DNA from 3 places in the Clostridium omnivorum genome. Region 1 is predicted to be linked to each of the others. Evidence: a T-box and tRNA genes for the amino acid it is inferred to sense, from the RefSeq annotation. Region 1 holds a T-box; the other regions hold tRNA genes.
The links. A T-box is a leader RNA that pairs with one kind of tRNA and senses whether it is charged. The one in region 1 lies ahead of proS (proline--tRNA ligase), so its partner is inferred to be a tRNA-Pro.
Positions count from the first base shown of each region.

Region 2: it has a tRNA-Pro gene. The T-box ahead of proS (proline--tRNA ligase) is inferred to sense a tRNA for this amino acid. The anticodon was not compared.
Region 3: it has a tRNA-Pro gene. The T-box ahead of proS (proline--tRNA ligase) is inferred to sense a tRNA for this amino acid. The anticodon was not compared.

Region 1 is NZ_BRXR01000001.1:196,460-203,112, reverse strand. It holds gene proS (proline--tRNA ligase) at 1-1,150, opposite strand, end outside; T-box leader at 1,204-1,406, opposite strand; gene bsdE14_RS00945 (pyridoxamine 5'-phosphate oxidase family protein) at 1,586-2,050, shown strand; gene gltX (glutamate--tRNA ligase) at 2,123-3,586, opposite strand; gene bsdE14_RS00935 (M48 family metallopeptidase) at 3,847-4,572, shown strand; gene bsdE14_RS00930 (threonine synthase) at 4,685-5,926, shown strand; gene bsdE14_RS00925 (PLP-dependent cysteine synthase family protein) at 5,948-6,653, shown strand, end outside.
Region 2 is NZ_BRXR01000001.1:4,567,786-4,574,438, forward strand. It holds gene bsdE14_RS21790 (ADP-ribosylglycohydrolase family protein) at 7-783, opposite strand; gene bsdE14_RS21795 (vWA domain-containing protein) at 785-1,438, opposite strand; gene bsdE14_RS21800 (O-acetyl-ADP-ribose deacetylase) at 1,541-2,554, opposite strand; gene bsdE14_RS21805 (hypothetical protein) at 2,768-3,190, opposite strand; gene bsdE14_RS21810 (hypothetical protein) at 3,509-3,634, shown strand; tRNA gene bsdE14_RS21815 (tRNA-Pro) at 3,710-3,785, opposite strand; gene spoIVA (stage IV sporulation protein A) at 3,931-5,409, opposite strand; gene bsdE14_RS21825 (NAD(P)H-dependent glycerol-3-phosphate dehydrogenase) at 5,536-6,537, opposite strand; gene der (ribosome biogenesis GTPase Der) at 6,539-6,653, opposite strand, start outside.
Region 3 is NZ_BRXR01000001.1:1,547,438-1,554,090, forward strand. It holds gene bsdE14_RS07110 (ABC transporter ATP-binding protein) at 1-534, shown strand, start outside; gene bsdE14_RS07115 (amino acid ABC transporter ATP-binding protein) at 642-1,364, opposite strand; gene bsdE14_RS07120 (amino acid ABC transporter permease) at 1,357-2,010, opposite strand; gene bsdE14_RS07125 (transporter substrate-binding domain-containing protein) at 2,062-2,898, opposite strand; gene bsdE14_RS07130 (hypothetical protein) at 3,316-3,636, shown strand; tRNA gene bsdE14_RS07135 (tRNA-Pro) at 3,795-3,870, shown strand; gene bsdE14_RS07140 (asparagine synthase) at 3,920-4,105, opposite strand; gene bsdE14_RS07145 (hypothetical protein) at 4,292-4,486, opposite strand; gene bsdE14_RS07150 (4Fe-4S binding protein) at 4,715-5,173, shown strand; gene bsdE14_RS07155 ([Fe-Fe] hydrogenase large subunit C-terminal domain-containing protein) at 5,322-6,653, shown strand, end outside.

The DNA.
Region 1 (6,653 bases):
CAGCGACCTTCACTTCTAGCTCATCTAAGGAAACAAAGATTTTTTCTCTATTATCTCTTCTTACAAGTACTGCTTGATTTTTCTCAATATCCTTAGGACCGATTTCAAGGCGGAGAGGAACACCTTTCATTTCGTATTCGCTAAACTTCCAACCAGGCATTTTGTCACTATCGTCAATTTTAACCCTTGCGATCTTAGTTAGCTCTTCTTTAAGTTCACCAGCTTTTTCTAGTACTCCTGGCTTATGCTGAGCTACTGGTATTATTACCAATTGAATTGGAGCGATTTTTGGAGGAAGAACAAGACCACTGTTATCTCCATGTACCATTATCATTGCTCCAATTAGCCTTGTTGTCATTCCCCAAGAGGTTTGGTGAACATATTGGAGTTTACCATTTTTATCAGTGTATTGAATGTTAAAGGCTTTGGCAAAACCATCACCAAAATTATGTGAAGTACCGCATTGCAGTGCTTTTCCATCATGCATTAAGCTCTCAATTGTGTAAGTAGCTTCTGCTCCAGCAAATTTTTCTTTTTCCGTCTTTCTTCCTTTAACAACTGGAATAGCAAGGATTTCTTCACATAGAGTGGCATATATATTTAACATTCTAGTTGTTTCCTCTTGGGCCTCTTCAGCAGTAGCATGGGCAGTATGCCCTTCCTGCCATAAAAATTCAAGAGTTCTTAAAAATGGGCGAGTAGTTTTTTCCCATCTAACCACAGAACACCATTGATTGTATAGTTTTGGCAAATCCTTATAAGATTGAATAATCTTTGAATAATGATCGCAGAATAAGGTTTCAGAAGTAGGACGAACACATAACCTTTCAGTTAATTCTTGATTTCCTCCGTGTGTAACCCAAGCAACCTCAGGTGCAAATCCTTCTACATGATCCTTTTCTTTTTCAAGTAAACTTTCTGGAATAAACATAGGCATATATACATTTTCGTGCCCTGTTTCCTTAAACATCTGGTCTAAGTTTTTTTGAATATTTTCCCAAATGGCATAACCATAAGGACGAATAACCATACATCCTCTTACAGTAGCATAATCAACAAGTTCAGCCTTTTTAACAACATCAGTATACCATTGCGCAAAATCTTCATCCATAGATGTAATTGCCTCAACAAATTTTTTATCGTTTCCCATGAACTTTCTCCTTTCAAAATATGTTTCAAGAAAATATAAAAAGCCCCAGTCCCGAAAGGGACCGAGGCTAAGTCGGCGGTGCCACCCTAATTGATACAAATGTATCCTCTTAAGTAAAATAACGGTTTTAGCCGCTGCAATTTGTTTCACTGCAGAACTCTGAGGCGGGTTCAAAATACGCTTTTAGAAATCTCACACCACTGATTTCTTCTCTGAAAAAAGCTACATCCTTACTATTCCTCGTCTTAGTTTATTAATATAATATTATTAAATAAAATAATAAAATAAAAAAATAGTAATGTCAAGACATTATATAATTATATTAATAAGAAATGTAAAATTAATGTATGAATTGACCGTTTTTATTTAGTTCAATATAATAGAATAGATAATTGAAATGTTATTTTAGTAAAATATACATTTGGAGGTAATTTTATGTTTAGAGAAATGAGAAAAAAGCAAAGAGAAATAACTGAGGAAGAGAGTATAGAAATATTGAATAATGGTGAATATGGTATATTAGCAACTATAGGTGAAAATGGATATACCTATGCTACACCATTAAGTTATGTCTATTATAACGATGCTATATACTTTCACTGTGCAGTAGAAGGAAGTAAACTAGATAACATAAAATATAATGAAAAGGTGAGCTTTTGTGTTGTTGGAAAAACAAAGGTACTTCCTGATAAGTTCAGTACAGAATATGAAAGTGCTATAGTTTTTGGTAGAGCTACTATAATAGAAAAAGAAGAGAAAATAGAAATATTAACAGCTTTAATTGAAAAATATTCACCTGATTTTAAAAAGGAAGGGTTAGAATATATTGAGAGGGCGGCAGGTGCCACTTCTGTAGTTAAAATAGGTATTGATAGAATAACTGGCAAAGCAAGAAGATAATTTTGGCGAAGTTATAAGATAATAAACAATGAAACACCACTGTTATTTTGCAGTGGTGTTTTTTGGTATTAACTAATTATTATTTTTAAGTTGTTCAATTCCGAATTTTATTCTTTTTACTGATTCTTCTTTACCTAATATATCAGCCAGTTCAAATGCTCCACCTGGGGTCATAGCTTTTCCAGAAAGAGCTGTTCTCATAGGCCATAAAAGCTGACCATTTTTAATACCTAAAGTAACAACTAAGTTTAGTACAGTATCTTCAATTGTTTTCAATTCCCAATTTTCAATTGCTTCTAGTACTGGAAGTACTTTTTCTAAATTTTCTAGAGAATTTTCTATAGTTGTCTTCATTTTTTTATGTACATAAAGTTCGTTTGAATATTTAGGAAGCTCATCAAAAAAGTCAACTTTTTCAGATATGTCACTCAATATTTCAGTTCTTGTATGCAAAAGTTCGCTTATTTTTAATAAATTTATATTAGGATTTTTAATAACTGCTTCATAGTAAGGCTTTGCTATAGCATTAAATTCCTCTAGTGAAAGTTTCTTTATATATTCTCCATTCATCCATTTTAATTTAACAGGGTCAAAAATTGCAGGAGACTTATTTATATTTTTATAATCGAATTTTTCAACTAGTTCTTGCAGTGTAAAAATTTCTTGATTATCTCCAGGATTCCAGCCTAGCAGAGCAATATAGTTAATAACTGCATCCTTTAGGTAGCCTTTTTCCATCAGGTCTTCAAAAGATGCATCTCCATTCCTTTTGCTAAGCTTGTGTTGAGCATCCTTCATTATTGGGGGACAGTGTACATATACTGGAATTTCCCATCCAAAGGCTTCATATAGACGATTATATTTTGGTGAAGAAGAAAGATACTCACTTCCTCTTACTACATGAGTTATTCCCATAAGATGGTCATCAACTACATTAGCAAAGTTATAAGTTGGATATCCGTCAGATTTTATTAGTATCATATCCTCTAAATCTGAATTATCTACTGAAATTGTTCCATATATTACATCGTCAAAGGTAGTGGTTCCAGCAGTAGGATTGTTCTGCCTTATAACATATGGAATACCTTTAGCTAAGTTATCCTCTATTTCTTCTTTAGACAAGTGAAGACAGTGCTTATCATATTTTGAGATTCCTTTTGAATCTTCAGAGCTAGATTTTATAGAGTCTAATCTCTCTTTTGTACAGAAGCAGTAGTAGGCTTCACCTTTTCCTACTAGCTGTTTTGCATATTCTAAATACATGCCTTTTCTTTCGCTTTGTACATAAGGTCCATAATCGCCACCAATATCGGGTCCTTCATCATGGTTAAGCCCAGTAAGCTTCATGGTGTTATAAATAACATCTATGGCACCTTCAACATATCTTTCTTGATCTGTGTCCTCAATTCTCAAAATAAAGGTACCATCTTCATGCTTAGCAATTAAATATGCATATAATGCAGTCCTTAGGTTTCCTACATGCATGTAGCCTGTAGGACTAGGGGCAAATCTTGTACGCACCTTGTTTGTTTTCATATATTTCACTCCCATATTTATATTAATTAATTTAACTTTTTAAAATGTTATATAAAATAAAATCCTCTCATCAATAGATGAAAGGAATGAATTGTACGCTAGTATTATGATATAATAATGTGTTTTTTATGTCAAGGCTGTACTAGTGATTTATAGAATTAGCGAAAAGTACATAGAGTTTTTCTTTCAAAATTTATACTATAAATATATAATTATGAGGAGAGAAATTTGAATTTGCAGAATATAGGAAAGGTTAGCTTATGAAAAACACAATAAAAATTGGAGAATGCGTTATACCCTACGAAATAAATTATAAAAATAAGATAAAATATATGAGAATATATGTAAGTGCTATTGGAATTAAAGTGAGCGCGAGAAAAGGTACAAATAAAGCTGTTATAGATGAGTTTGTTCATAAAAAATCAAGGTGGATACTTGAACACTATAGTAGGTTAATAGAATTAAATGTAAATGTTATAAAGAAAAGATGGATTGATGAAGGAACTCTTTTATATAGGGGTAAAAGTTATGAATTAGCAATAATTGAATCTAATGAATCAAAATGCAAATTAAAATTCTATAATAACAAGTTCCAAATATTAGTTGCAGAAAGTTTAAAAGAAGAGGAAAGAAGAGAGATAATAGAAAATTTGATAAAAGGGTGGTTTAAAAGCGAAGCTAAAAAAATAATTGATGAAAAACTTCTTTTCTATAGCAAAAAAATGGCTGTTTCATATAATCAATTTAGAATTAAAGAACAGAAGACAAGATGGGGAAGCTGTTCTATAAGAAAAAACTTAAATTTCAATTGGAGAATAATTATGGCACCTGAAAAGGTAATTGACTACGTGGTAATTCATGAATTGTGCCATTTAATACACTTTGATCATTCAAAAGATTTTTGGAAGCAGCTTTCTTTTTATATGCCTGAATACAAAGAGCAAGCAGAGTGGTTAAAAAGTAATGGAATACACCTTCATATATAGAATGCCTTGTGCATTCTTTTTTTTATAACTAGTTAAATATCAAATTAACAAGTATGGATAAAAGCGGAATGTGGCATGAAACTTGCTTTGTTAATTGTTGGGAGGTGATAATGTGAAGAAAATTAAGCACTTAAGGTGCTCAAAATGCGGAAAGACCTTCGATGAAGATGTTATGTATCACTGTGATGAATGCGGACCGATAGGAACTTTAGATGTTGTTTATGATAATGCCTTTATTGAAAGAACTCTGACCAAAAATTACCTTATAAATAATAATAGAAGAGATATATGGAGGTATATGCCAATATTACCTCTGGAAGGTGAAAGAGGAATTTCACCTTTACAGGTTGGGTGGACACCATTATACAAGGCAGAAAGATTAGAAAAGCTTTTAGGTGTACGAAATATATACATAAAGGATGATGGAAGAAATCCAACAGCGTCCTTTAAAGACAGAGCGTCAGCTATAGGAGTTGCAAAGGCTATTGAACTTAATAAAAAAATAATCTGTGCTGCTTCTACTGGAAATGCAGCTTCATCACTTTCAGGCTTTGCAGCTTGTATGGGAATAGAAAATTATATTTTCGTTCCTGCTAACGCTCCAGAGGCTAAAATAACTCAACTTTTAATATATGGAAGTAATGTGATTTTGGTAGATGGAGATTATGATACTGCTTTTGATTTTTGTACAAAAGCAGTAGATAAATTTGGATGGTACAACAGAAGTTGTGCAATAAATCCATATCTAGTGGAGGGAAAAAAGACTGCAGCTTTTGAAATATGTGAGCAATTAAATTTTGATGTGCCAGATAAAGTAATAATGGCTGTAGGTGATGGCTGTTCCATATCTGCAGTATGGAAAGGGTTTGAAGAATTTTATGCACTAGGATTAATTAAGAAAGTGCCTAAAATGGTTTCTGTACAAGCTGAAGGAGCTAACCCTGTTAATAGAGCATTTAGAAGTGGCAAAAAATGCTTCGATTATGTAACTCCTAATACCATAGCAGATAGCATATCAGTTGGAATACCAAGAAATGGATATAAAGCATTAAATTGTTTGACTCAAAGTAAGGGTATTGCTATAGATGTATCAGATGAGGAAATACTTAATGCAATGACGTGCCTTGCTAGATTCACCGGAGTATTTGGAGAACCTGCTGGAGTTACAGCATTTGCAGGTCTTGTGAAGCTTATTAAAAATGGGGAGATTTGCAGCAATGAGAGTATAGCACTAATAGTTTCAGGAAATGGGTTAAAGGATATAAAATCTGCAATGAAGGCTGTAATTAAGCCTGATAAAATGAAACCTGACTTGGAGCAGCTAAGTAAGTATATTAAAAGTAATGAAAAATAAATTAAAATATGGAGGGGTATTATGAGAAAAATTCCATTTGGTCCTAATTATGATGAAATGCTGAATCCAGAAAAAATAGATTCAGAAATAAGAAAGGAAGCCTTAAAGGCTCTTAAGGATAGTGAGCTAGATCCAATAAATTTATTCAATATTACTTGGAAAGATGATAACAACAATGTAAGAAAAATAGTTTTGCCTAAGGAACTTACAGGTGTGGATGCAAATATTGTGGTTATGCTTGGAAAGGGATTTCCATCAGGTTCACATAAGGTAGGACCAGCGTATTCTACATTAATTGAAGGCTGTGTTGATGGTGATATTAACCCAGGTGAGCATACTATATTAGGTCCATCTACTGGTAATTTTGGTATAGGCGTATCTTATATTTGCAATTTAATGGGATACGAAGCAGTGGTAATTATGCCAGATAATATGAGTAAAGAAAGATATGAGAGAATACAAAAATATGGAGCAAAACTAGATTTAACCCCTGGCTCTGAATCTGATGTAATTCTCACTCTAGAGAGAACCTATAAGTTAAAGGAAAATCCAAAGAATAGAGCACTTGCACAGTTTGAACTTTTCCCTAATTATCGTTTTCACAGATATGTAACAGGTAACTCAGCAGTGGAGGCTGTAAAAGGTATAGGCAATGGAAGAGTTGCCTGTTATTGCTCAGCCCCAGGTTCAGCTGGAACTTTGGCAGCAGGAGATGAACTTAAAAAGG
Region 2 (6,653 bases), 4.4 Mb from region 1:
ATTAATTTATATTAGGATACTATCACAAAATTGCTGATAAGTTTCAAGTATGTGCTCATCAAGAAAATTCAAAGCCTTTTGCTTTATTTCTTTAGGAATATTATACGCTGCTTCAGCTATACTTCCAGTTATTGCAGCAAGGGTGTCACTGTCTCCGCCAAGTGAAATAGCATTTCTTATTGCATCCTCAAAATCTATACTTTCGAGAAAAGCTGTGATAGCTTCTGGCACAGTTTCCTCACAACTCTCATTAAAGCGGTATCTAGGACGTATCTCATCAAGAGTACGTCTCAGATTGTAGCCGTATTTACTCTCAATATAAGCCTTTATCTCAACCTTTGACTTTCCTTTTCTGGCTAGAAAAATGGCTGCAGCAACTGCCTGTGCGCCTTTAATTCCTTCAGGATGGTTATGAGTTACAGCTGCACTAATTTCAGCATATTTCTCTACCTCTGGGAGAGTATCGAACAACCAAGCCACAGGTGAAACTCGCATAGCTGACCCGTTACCCCAGCTGTTATATGGATGAACGTCATCAGAAACTAGCCAACCACCAAAATGTACCCCATATCCAGCGTTAGGGTACATACGACCATACTTTTTCATTGCTTTGATTAATGCTTCAGCGCTTCCTCCATTCATCAATCCTTCTGCAATTGCTATGGTCATCACTGTATCATCGGTAAAAAAACACCCTGGACTGAAGAGTTGAAAATTCTTTGTCTTTATGTTATTCCACTCATAAACTGAGCCAATTATATCTCCAATAATTGCACCTAACATTTTATCTCATACCCCCACGCATCTTGAAATCCTCTTCAATACGGTCTTTCCAGTTTTCTGATATAGCGCAGCTAGCACGCATACAACTTACTGCTTCGCTGATTACTTCATAGTTAAGCAAAGTTCCTTTACTATCTGCATTATAATTTGCTGCCCTGTCTTTGCTGATACCAAAACGCTCAGCAGTGGCAACAGCATCAATATTAGCACCAAGAAATATAAACTCCCAGCCGTATTTTATCTTTTGACGTTCAATGATCTTTCGGACTTTTTCATAGCTGAATTCTCTGCTGGCATTTTCCATACCATCAGTTGTTATTACAAACATAACATGTTCAGCTCTCTCATCTTCCGCTGTATGTTTCTGTACACTTCCTATTTTATTGATGGTTTTTCCTACTGCATCTAAAAGAGCAGTACTTCCTCTCACAAAATACTCTTCGTCTGTTATTGGATCTATACCTATAAGGCTGGTACGGTCATGAAGCAATTCATACTTATCATCAAACAATACAGTAGTTATTACAGCCTCCCCAGGCTCATTCTTCTGTTTTTCAAGCATAGAATTGTATCCACCTATGGTGTCACTTTCGAGACCGCTCATTGAGCCGCTCCTATCAAGAATAAATACCAGTTCAGTTAAACCCTTTCTCATAATGTTATCCTCCAATCTTTATTGTGATTTAAAGATAACATTTTGTGCCTGGACATCGGTCGCATGGCAGGCGACACTTTTGTTTATGTTATAATAGTTTAATTAAACCCCTAGTAGATTCTGATCAAAAGCAAACAAAGCTTCGTTGATCTCGAAAATATTATAGTTTTCATCTTGTATAAAATACTCAATGATGATGTCAAATATACTGCTATGTGAAAGTGCAAATCCGGCCTTAAGCAGTAAATCCTTTGTTTCATCAAGATTTAATTTTAAAGCTATAGCAAAAGCAATTGCGGTAGGCTTGCTTGGCTTATAATTTATATCGTTTCTTATTTTAGAAAATAGCTTCCGGTCTATATTTGCCTTTTTATAAGTTTCTGCATCTGTCATGCCTTTTTCATCAATGAGACGCAGTAACATTTGCGAAAAGGTTTCATCCATATGCTTTACTAGTTCTGCAAGACTTCTTTTACGTTTTTTTGTTGAGGTAGATGCTTCCGATGTAGAAAATATTGGTGCTTCTAAAATGCCTATTCTTAATTGGTTTCTTTCCTGAAATCTATCTCTGGAACTAGAAGGGTTTTCTTCAATATACTTATCATCAATATATTGGTTAATGGACGAAAACAGCTTCTCAGACAACACAAATGCTGCCTTATCATACACAACCAGAAAAACCGTCATTTCATTTCTTAGCAAAAATTCACCTATGACCGAAATGGCAATTTTTAATGCATTATCTTTGGGATATCCAAATGCACCCGATGATATTAGAGGAAAAGCGATACTTTCAATATTATGCTCTTTAGCAACTGCAAGTGAGTTCTTATAGCAATCTTCCAGCAGCTTCTCCTCATTGCTTTTTCCTCCATGCCAAACTGGCCCAACAGTATGAATTATATATTTTGCAGGCAATTTGTACCCTTTTGTTATTTTGGCTTGTCCAGTTTTACAACCTCCAAGGCTACGGCATTCTTCTAGCAGCTCAGGCCCAGCAGCACGATGAATTGCTCCATCAACCCCTCCACCACCAAGTAATGATGAGTTTGCTGCATTAACAATGGCATCTGCGTATACTTTTGTTATATCATTACGGATTATTTCCAGTGGCATTACTCCACCTCCTATAATACCTTTTATTTTAAATATATTTCATGATTATTTGTAATTTCTATGCTTTTCGTGCATAAGAAATGTCTTTTTTATTGCTTATGATAATCCCTTTGAATTTCATCAATCCATTGAATGTTCTACTGGCTCTGCTCCAGCAGCTGCTTGCTTCTAAGTTTATTAAAAAAACTTGGGCATTATCTGATATCTTTTGAATCAATCTTGCAATTTATTTATTTTCATATCAAACACAGGTAATAAATCAAGTAAAAATACCCCAGCTATAATCAATATTCCTAAAGGAATAGATATACTTAATGGAAGCCAAGGCATAATGTTCATTAAAAACATTAACGGCACACTTGTTATTATCATTAAAATAAATGTGAGAAGCTTAGCATTTTTACTCGATTTTGAATATAGCACCAGTAAATAAACGATTAACAACAACATTGCATAAACACCTCTGTATGTCCATGCTCTTTTTATAATTCCAGCTGTCATTGTACGATGGGAACCTTCCCTTGCAATGATATTTTGTGATTTTATATTACCTATGCTAATAAATAAGTATAAAGTTATTAATGGTAAAACACACAAGCTAAAAACCTTAGAGATAATTTTTAAAACCTTTTTCATGATTCCCACTCCTATGCAAAGATAAACATAGTACATCATTACATGTTTTCACTATTCTATATATATCTTCTAATTCCTCCATTACTCGTGTAAATACATACATATCTTGAAATTAATGTTATAATTACTATATAAATTTAGTGTGTTTACTTAACACATGAATTTATATTTGAATCTATATTTATATATTATAAATTTTAATTAAGTAGCTTTATATATGATAAAAAGTAATATAGATTATGTTGATAATGGGAGGATTTTATGGACAAGTTAGAGAAATAAAAAAAGATTAGAGGAAGACTTTAGTTTTTATCATTTATGATTGCTCTTGTAATAGGCAACGCAATTAGTTCTTATTTAGGAGTTACAGGTAAAAAATTAATTTCATTAGATACTGCAATAAACTTGGCTATTGTAATAGTAATTGCATTTGTACTAATATAATTGCCGATAATTAGTATACAAAAACACAGATAAATAAAAACAAAAGCCTTGATTTCTCAAGACTTTCATTCACTCTGGTCTGGGTAACAAGATTTGAACTTGCGACCTCTAGAACCCCATTCTAGCGCGCTACCATCTGCGCCATACCCAGATAATGATAATATTATATCATATTATTTTATAAAATCAATATTTGAGGGAAGCTGCACAGAACTGATCTGCATATGGCGTATTGTAAATTTGGCGTACAAAGCTTTACTTGTACGCCAAATTTAATAGTATTTTATTGTTCATTATTATAGTATTATGCAGATTAGTCCGCCATTGCCTTCATTAATAATCTTTTGAAGGGTTCTTTGAATTTTAACCTGAACATCTTCTGGCATCTTGTACAGTTTGTTTTGAAGACCTTCCTTAACAACTACTTCTAAAGATTTACCAAACATATTGCTCTGCCAAATCTTTGATGGGTCGTTTTCAAACTGCTCTAATAGGGATTTTACAAGCTCTTCACTTTGCTTTTCAGTTCCCATGATTGGCGAAACCTCAGTTTCTATATCTGCCTTTATAAAGTGTAGTGAAGGTGCGCTGGCTTTAAGCTTAACTCCATATCTGCTTCCCTGCTTAACAATTTGTGGCTCTTCTAGCTTCATTTCTGAAAGCTGTGGTGCTACTAAGCCGTAACCTGTCTCTCTAACATCCCTTAGAGCTTCAGCTACTTTATCGTACTCAGTTTTAGCATTATATAAATCACTCATTATAGATAATAGCTCATTTTCGCCTCTGATTTCGCAGCCGCAAATTTCACTAAGGATATTATAGAATAAACCAGCTTTTGGAGCTAGATTAACTCTTGCAGTTCCATCTCCCATATTCATTTCAGTTAGATCAGACTGACCTAGGAATTCAACGTCTCCGAAGTCATCTAGTATCTTCTTTATATCTCTAACCTTATGAATCTTCTTGCACATGTCCTTAACGAGATTAATAAAGTTAACTTTTAGCCAATGCCTAGCTTCTAGCTTTTCAATCCACTCAGGCATGTCAATATTTATTTCTTTAATTGGGAATTCCTTTAATACTCCATTGAATACGGTTGCTACGTCTTCTTCCTTCATATTGACTACATCTAAGGTTTGAACTGGCACATCATATTTTTCTTCTAATTCCCTCTTAAGATCTAGGGTCTTAGGATCATCAACATTTGCAGAATTTAGGACCATAATAAATGGCTTATTAATTGCTTTAAGCTCTTTTACAACTCTTTCCTCAGCTTCTACATACTCGTCTCTATTTATATCAGTTATAGAGCCATCAGTAGTAATAAGCAGGCCTATAGTTGAGTGCTCATTAATTACTTTTTTGGTTCCCAGTTCAGCAGCTTCTTCAAATGGAATTTCATGATCATACCAAGGTGTATTTACCATTTTAGGAGCATTATTTTCTATATATCCGGAAGCTCCTTTTACTATATATCCAACACAATCCACCATTCTTACTTTAAACTTTGTTCCTTCTTCCATTTTTATTTCTACAGCTTCATTTGGAACAAATTTAGGTTCTGTAGTATGAATTGATTTTCCTGATGAGCTTTGTGGTAATTCATCCTTTGCTCTTTGCTTCTTGTAAGGATTGTCAATATTGGGTATAACCATTAAGTCCATAAATCTTTTTATAAAAGAAGATTTTCCTGTTCTTACAGGCCCAACAACACCTACATAGATATCCCCTTGCGTTCTTTCAGCTATGTCCTTATATATATCGAAATTTTCCAACGCATACCCTCCCGCTATTTACATATTAACAGTATATATATATTGGACAACAAAATAAAATAGTACTTTTTTTTACAAAAAAATATTAATGTGCCGTAGGAAACATCCCTCAGCACATTAATTATTTTAAAAATTAACTTCATCCTTCTTTTCTCTGGACATAAGCTCATAAACACCATATTTAGGATCTTTGCCTTCGAAAAGCACTTTGTACAGTATATCTGTTATTGGCATAGAAACGCCTAGCTTTTCTTTTAATATGTAAAATGCTTTGCAGGCTTTAATACCTTCAACAACCATTCCTATTTCATCCGAAACCTTATCTGTTGAATGTCCTTGACCAATTAATATACCTGCTCTTCTATTTCTACTGTGCATACTTGTACAAGTAACTATTAAGTCTCCCATACCAGTAAGACCGGAAAAGGTTTCTAGCTTTCCTCCAAGTTTAGTTCCTATTCTTATTATTTCGCTCATTCCTCTTGTCATTAGAGCAGCTTTAGTGTTGTCTCCATAACCAATACCGTCAGATACACCTGCAGCCAGAGCTATAATATTCTTTACAGCTCCTGCAATTTCAACGCCAACTAAATCATCATTTGTATATACCCTAAACTTATTTGTCATAAATAAGTCCTGTGTTTTTGCAGCAGCCTCCATGTTTTTTGAAGCAACAACCACTGTGGTTGGGATATCAATTGCCACTTCTTCTGCATGGCTAGGGCCTGAAAGAATAACAATTGGATTATTAGGTATTTCTTCTTCAATTACTTCTGACAATCTTTTTTGTGTACTCTCTTCTATACCCTTGGCTATACTTACAACAATTTGGTTTTCCCTTATTAAAGGCCTTAACTTCCTACTTACGTCTCTAATAGCGTGAGAAGGTACTGCAAGCACTACAGCCTCACTGCCTAGTAGTGCTTCTTCTAAATTTTCATAGGCCTTAACATTGGAAGGAATAGCTACCTTTGGAAGGTACTTGAGATTTTCTCTTTTAACGTTAATGTCTTCGATAACCTCTAAATTCTTATCCCAAACACTAACTGTAACTCCCTTTTTAGATAAAAGTATGCTTAGTGCTGTACCAAAGCTTCCCCCACCAATAAATGTTACTTTAGAATACATTTTAACTCTTCCTTTCTCTGAATATCATCTTTATACCAGTTCCTTTGAAGTCAAAGTTTTCTCTAAGCTGGTTTTCTAAATATCTTTCATATGAAAAGTGTAGAGTGTTTGGATCA
Region 3 (6,653 bases), 1.4 Mb from region 1:
GTGGATTTAGAATCTCTTCGAAGTCAAATGGGAATAATGCTTCAAGATACTTTCTTGTTCTCTACAACTATTAAGGAGAATATTAGATATGGTAAACTTGATGCCACTGACGAAGAAGTAATAGCTGCTGCTAAAGCAGTAAATGCCCATGAATTTATAATGAATCTTGAAAACGGATATGATACAGAGGTAAATGAAAGAGGTTCAAGACTTTCAGTAGGTCAAAGGCAGCTGATTTCCTTTGCAAGAGCTCTTCTTGCTAATCCAAGAATATTGATTCTTGATGAAGCTACTTCAAATATAGACACCTTTACTGAAAAACTTGTACAAAAGGGCATCCAAAAATTACTTCATGGCAGAACTTCTTTTGTAATAGCTCATAGACTTTCTACCATAAGGGACTGCGATAAGATAATGGTTGTAGATGATGGTCAAATAGTTGAAGCTGGTACTCATGATGAACTTATGAAGCTTGGCGGACTGTACAATAATCTGTATATGTCTCAATACAAGTTCTTAAGCGAAGGGGCATAATAGTCTCACAGTTAAACTAATTTAAACAAAAGCACAGCTGAGTCAGCTGTGCTTTATTATATACTTTTATATTCAAACAATATGAGTAAAAAAACTTATAAGCAATTTTATAGAACCTTACCTAAGAAATCCTTGGTTCTTGGATGTTCTGGGCTTGTAAATATCTTTTCTGGGTCTCCCTCTTCAATTATATTTCCTTCATCCATAAATAAAACTCTGTCTGCTACCTCTTTTGCAAAGCCCATTTCATGAGTAACCACCACCATGGTCATGCCTTCAGAAGCAAGCTCCTTCATAACATCCAGCACTTCTTTTACCATTTCTGGGTCAAGCGCTGAAGTAGGCTCATCAAATAACATCACATCAGGTGACATCGCTAGTGCTCTTGCTATAGCTATTCTTTGCTTTTGACCACCAGAAAGCTGTCCAGGATAACTATTGGCCTTATCTTCTAGTCCAACTCTTTTAAGCAAATTAAGAGCTATCTTTTCTGCTTCATCTTTAGAAAGCTTTTTAACCTTTCTTGGAGAGAGTGTAATATTATCAAGTATAGTCATATGTGGAAATAGATTAAACTGTTGAAAAACCATCCCCATTTTTTCTCTTTGCTTATTTATATCATTTTCTTTACTTGTTATAGAAACTCCTTCAAAAACTATCTCTCCACCTGTAGGCTCCTCAAGAAGATTTAAGCATCTTAAAAAAGTACTTTTTCCTGAACCACTAGGTCCAATAACTACAACAACTTCACCCTTTGAAATTTCTACATCTATTCCTTTAAGCACATGAAGTTTATCAAAACTTTTATTAAGATTAGTTACTTTAATCACCAGCTCTCATCCTCCTTTCAACAGCACCCATAATTTTAGAAAGTGTGAAGGTCATTACAAAATACATTAGTGCTGCTATTATAAGCGGCTCAAATGGTCTAAAGGTGTTTCCTCTTACAGTATCAGCATTATACATAAGCTCGTGGATTCCTATAACAGATACTATTGAAGATTCCTTGATAACAACTATAAATTCATTTCCTAGTGCAGGAAGTATATTTTTAATTGACTGAGGTATTATTATATACCTCATTGCCATAGATTGAGTCATTCCAAGTGAACGAGCTGCTTCCATTTGTCCTTTATCTATAGCTTGAATACCAGCTCTTATAATTTCAGCAACATATGCAGAGCTATTAATAGATAGCGCTAGTACTGCAGCAACTAAGTCTGGTAGGTTTACTCCTAATAAATTAGGTAGTGCGTAATAAATTATATATAATTGCACAAGTACAGGTGTACCCCTAATAAATTCTATATAGGCTGTTGATATTAAATTTAAAAATTTTGATTTTGATATTCTCATCATAGCTAAAAACAATCCTAGTAAAACACCAAATAGAACTGTAAAAAAAGCTAATAATAAAGTAAACTTTGCTCCATTTAAAAAGAACAAATAATATTTAGGTAAAAAATCAAAGTTCACTAATCTTCCTCCTTACAATAATTTTTGGGTTCCATTTAGGAACCCAATTTATTATTCAACTAATTTATTTGCATCAGTTACGAATTTATCTATTGTTTTTTCATTAGTTAATCTCTCTAAGGTCTTATTAATTGCATCTACTAAATCTTTATTTCCTTTTTTAACTGCAGCTGCTGAACCAGCATCCTCAGTTTTTAACTTTAGATCAGCGATTACTAAGTTTTTATTTGCATTTACATAGGAAGTTGCAACTGGTCCTTCTATGATAGCTGCATCATATTTCTTTGTATTTAATGCAAGTACTATATCTGAAATCTTACCTAAGGCTTGAGCCTCAGCACCTGGTAATTGGTTCTTAGCTATATCCTCTTGAATAGATCCCTTTTGAACTCCTAATTTCTTTCCCTTTAAATCATCAGCAACTTTTATCTTATCTTTATCCTCTGCTCTTACAACAACCTTTTGTTCTGCCTTATAGTATATGTTTGAAAAATCTACGCTTTTTTCTCTCTCAGGAGTTGGAGTCATACCAGCTAGAACTATATCAATATTTCCTGCATCTAATGCATTTAAAAGTCCTTTAAAGTCCATATCCTTTATTTCTAGCTTTACTCCAAGATCCTTTGCTATTTCTTTTGCTATTTCAACATCAAATCCAACTATTTCATCCTTGCCATCTACTGACTTATGAAATTCGTATGGTGGATAATCAGCGCTAGTTCCTAATACCAATTTTCCTGCTTTCTTTATCTTATCAACCTTTGTTTCCTGCTTTGTAGTTCCTGCATTTGCTGATGCACTTGAAGCCTTTCCACATCCTGCAAATCCGAATACAACTGTGCTTGCCACTAATAGTGCTAATAATTTAGATGATTTTTTCTTTAACATTGTAATTCCCCCTACTTAATTTATTTATTAAATTCTTTGCGTTATTTACTGCTTTGAATATTTATTCTTCTCTACATGGATTATTATACATTCTTATTTATAATTATGCAATACTTTTAAATAAATTTTTTTATTTTTTTATTTTATTTTTCAGTAATATTTTCGTATTTATCTGCATAAAGCTTGTATAATCAACAGCTTATCTATGATTTTTTTGTAAACGTTCACAAGTTTGCAGAACTATTTTATTATATAGCAACAGTTCTTTTATGCATAAACAATGTATATTCATGTATGATTATGATACTCTAAAACTTATTTTAATCAGTGTAAAATTCATAATTTCGGGTAACAATAAAAATATACTTATGTTACTCACGTAAAAATAAGATTAGTATTATGCTTAGGAGGATTAATATGAGGAATTTCGTACTATCCGCAATTGCAGATATATTTTTAATTCTAATTTCGTATTTTGTTTTTAGAAGTGTTATAAGCGGTCCTACCAGACATAGATTATATGAAAAATTCCTAGGCTCATTTGCAAAATTTGTTATAGGAATTTTTGTAGCAAGTCTTTTAATTACATCATTAACTGCTCTTGTATTATATAGAACTAGATATATTGTATACATTAATATTGTAGCCCCTGCTCTAGTATCTATACTTGTTGGATTTGTAGTTTCTACAGTACCTACAAGAGGTGCAGGCGATAATGAAAAAGAAAAGAAAATGTAATAAAAACCTTATTGGGTAAGAAGTAAGAAGTAAGAGTGAATAGTTAGGTAAGCCCTGCATTTCTCTTACATATCACATATACTTCTTACCTTTTCTCTTTTATTGTTGAATTTTACTTCCATATTTAATATAATAAATGTATAATATTGTAATTACATCGGGGTGTAGCGCAGCTGGTAGCGCGCTTGGTTCGGGACCAAGATGTCGCAGGTTCAAATCCTGTCACTCCGACCACAGCAAAAGCCTTGCAGCATTGTATGCAAGGCTTTTTATTATTACTATCTTATTTTCTATGCTCTACCAAATCAATTGATCCAAGAACTATGTGAGCAAGGCCAAAGCCTACCACTCCTGCTGCTATCATTGGTGCTATGTCTGTTTTTCTATACTTTGTAGCTGTAACTGCTGCGCTTGCTGTAGTAACTGCTGCTCCTAAAACTGTTGGGATTAATCCTTCTTTTATATCCATAATATGCTCTCCTCCTTATGTGAAATCCATTAGTTGCTAACCGTCTTTTTTCGCTTAGCTGTCATAAAAACTTTTAAAGTACTACATTAATATAATTGGTAATATAACTTTTTTAATACTAGTAAAATACTTGAATAAAAAAAGATAAGTGGTATTAAAACCACTTACTTATTACACTGCCTTATATTATCTATTGTTAATACTATCTTCTGATGGATCTATAGTTTCCATTTCAATAATATTTTCTACTGTATTTAAGGCATGCGGAGCCATCTGAAGCTGTTCAATTGCTTCGTCAGCCCTGCTAGCTGCTTTACAAAGAGCAGCTGTAAAAAAGCCTACCGAACCTCCCAAAATAAAAATCAATAAATCTGCAAACATACAACCAAGTCCTTTCAATAATAATACTCATATTTTGCCTATTATTAATAATCAAACTTATTGTGTGTGAAAATCATTTTTTTATGCATGGAATTGGTAAAATTTTTAATTTTAATTTTTTATATATCCTAAAGACTTGATCAATATTCCGTGCTATAATGATTTTACAATTTAAAATATTCACAATGTTTGAACGTCCCATTAATGTCCATTAAAGGAGGTAATTTAATGCTTTCCAATTATCATGAAATATTTAAGACGGTTATTAAAGCCTATTATGAAGATAACTTTGAAGAAAAACTTCAACAAATATTAGACGAGCCTGGAATAGACAAAATTAAAACCAGCAGGATAATAGCTTCCTTATGTGGTGTTAGCGTTGAATATAGCGACAACTTTGTAAACGATTTAAAACGAGCTTTGAAAAATAATGACATAACTAGTCCTATAATAAATAGGATCGCTGACTGCCCAATAGAATGTATAGAAACCCAAGGAAAAACCTTCTGTGAGGCCACCTGCTCTTTTGATGCAATTTTAGTGGATAAAACTAATCACTTAGTAACCATAAACGAGACTAAATGTATAAGCTGTGGTTTTTGTATAGAGGCATGTCCAAACAAAGTTCTGATGGACAGAAGTGAATTTATACCTTTAATTAAGCATTTAAATAAAAGAAGCTGTTAATACTTTAATCAAGGCTAAAGCTTTATATTCATAAAGTTTTAGCTTTTTACTTTATTAATAGATATTTGCATTTAAATAAAGAGTAGAATAAAATATAATAAAACTTGGTAAAATAAACTAGTGTTTTTATGACAAAGGAGCTGGTAAAATGAAAGCAAAGCATAGTGAATTATTTAAGGAAATTGTGAATTCTTATTATAATGGTAATTTTGAAGAAAAAGTAACTTCTATATTATCCTCTCCTGAAGTAAACAAAGAGGTCTTAGCTGCTGAAATAGCTTCACTTTGTGGAGTTGAATTAGACTACAGCAATAATTACATAGAAAATCTAAAGACTGCTATTAGAAGTTATGAGTCATCTCACCAGGTGGTGAACAAAATTAAGACTTGTTCTATGGATTGCATAGATGAAAATGGCAAGACAGTTTGCCAAAAGAGCTGTCCTTTTGATGCAATATTCATTGATGATGAAAGACACACTTCATCAATAGATCATGACAAATGTACCGGCTGCGGCTTTTGCGTAGAAGCTTGTCAAACTGGTGCTTTAGCTGACCGGGTTGAATTTCTTCCATTAGCTGAGCTGCTAAGAAAAAAAACTCCAGTTATTGCTGCTGTAGCTCCAGCTATTACAGGCCAATTCGGTAAGGATGTATCAATATACCAGCTCAGAACTGCTTTTAAAAAATTAGGCTTTACAGAGATGGTAGAAGTAGCCTTTTTTGCTGATATGCTTACTTTAAAAGAAGCTGTAGAATTTGATGAACACGTAAAGGATAAGGATGACTTTTTAATAACCTCTTGCTGCTGTCCTATGTGGGTTGCAATGGTCAAAAGGGTTTATGGTGACTTAGTTAAACATGTTTCCCCTTCTGTGTCTCCAATGGTTGCAGCCGGAAGAGTAATGAAAAAACTAAATCCAGATTGCAAAGTGGTATTTATAGGACCATGCATTGCTAAAAAAGCAGAAGCAAAAGAAAAGGATCTGCTGGGTGATATTGATTACGTACTAACCTTTGCTGAACTAAAGGACATTTTTGAGGCTTTGGATATAAATCCAGCTGACTGTGCTGAAGACTTTTCTGAGGAATACGCTTCAAGAGGGGGTAGACTCTATGCAAGAACAGGTGGAGTATCTACTGCTGTAAGTGAAGCTATTGAAAAGTTGTTTCCAGATAAATATAAATATCTTACTACCACTCATGCAAATGGAGTTAAAGAGTGCAAAGAAATGCTTGCAAATGCTCAAAACGGCATTGTAAAAGCTACCTTTATAGAAGGTATGGGCTGCATTGGAGGCTGTGTAGGCGGACCTAAGGCAATAATTCCGAGAGCTGAAGGTACCGAAAGAATTAATGAGTTTGCAGAAAACTCTGAGATAAAAGTAGCTGTAGAAAGCGATTGTATGATAAGTATTCTAAAAAAGCTTAATATAGAATCTGCTGATGACTTTAAACACAAAGAAAAAATAGAAATATTT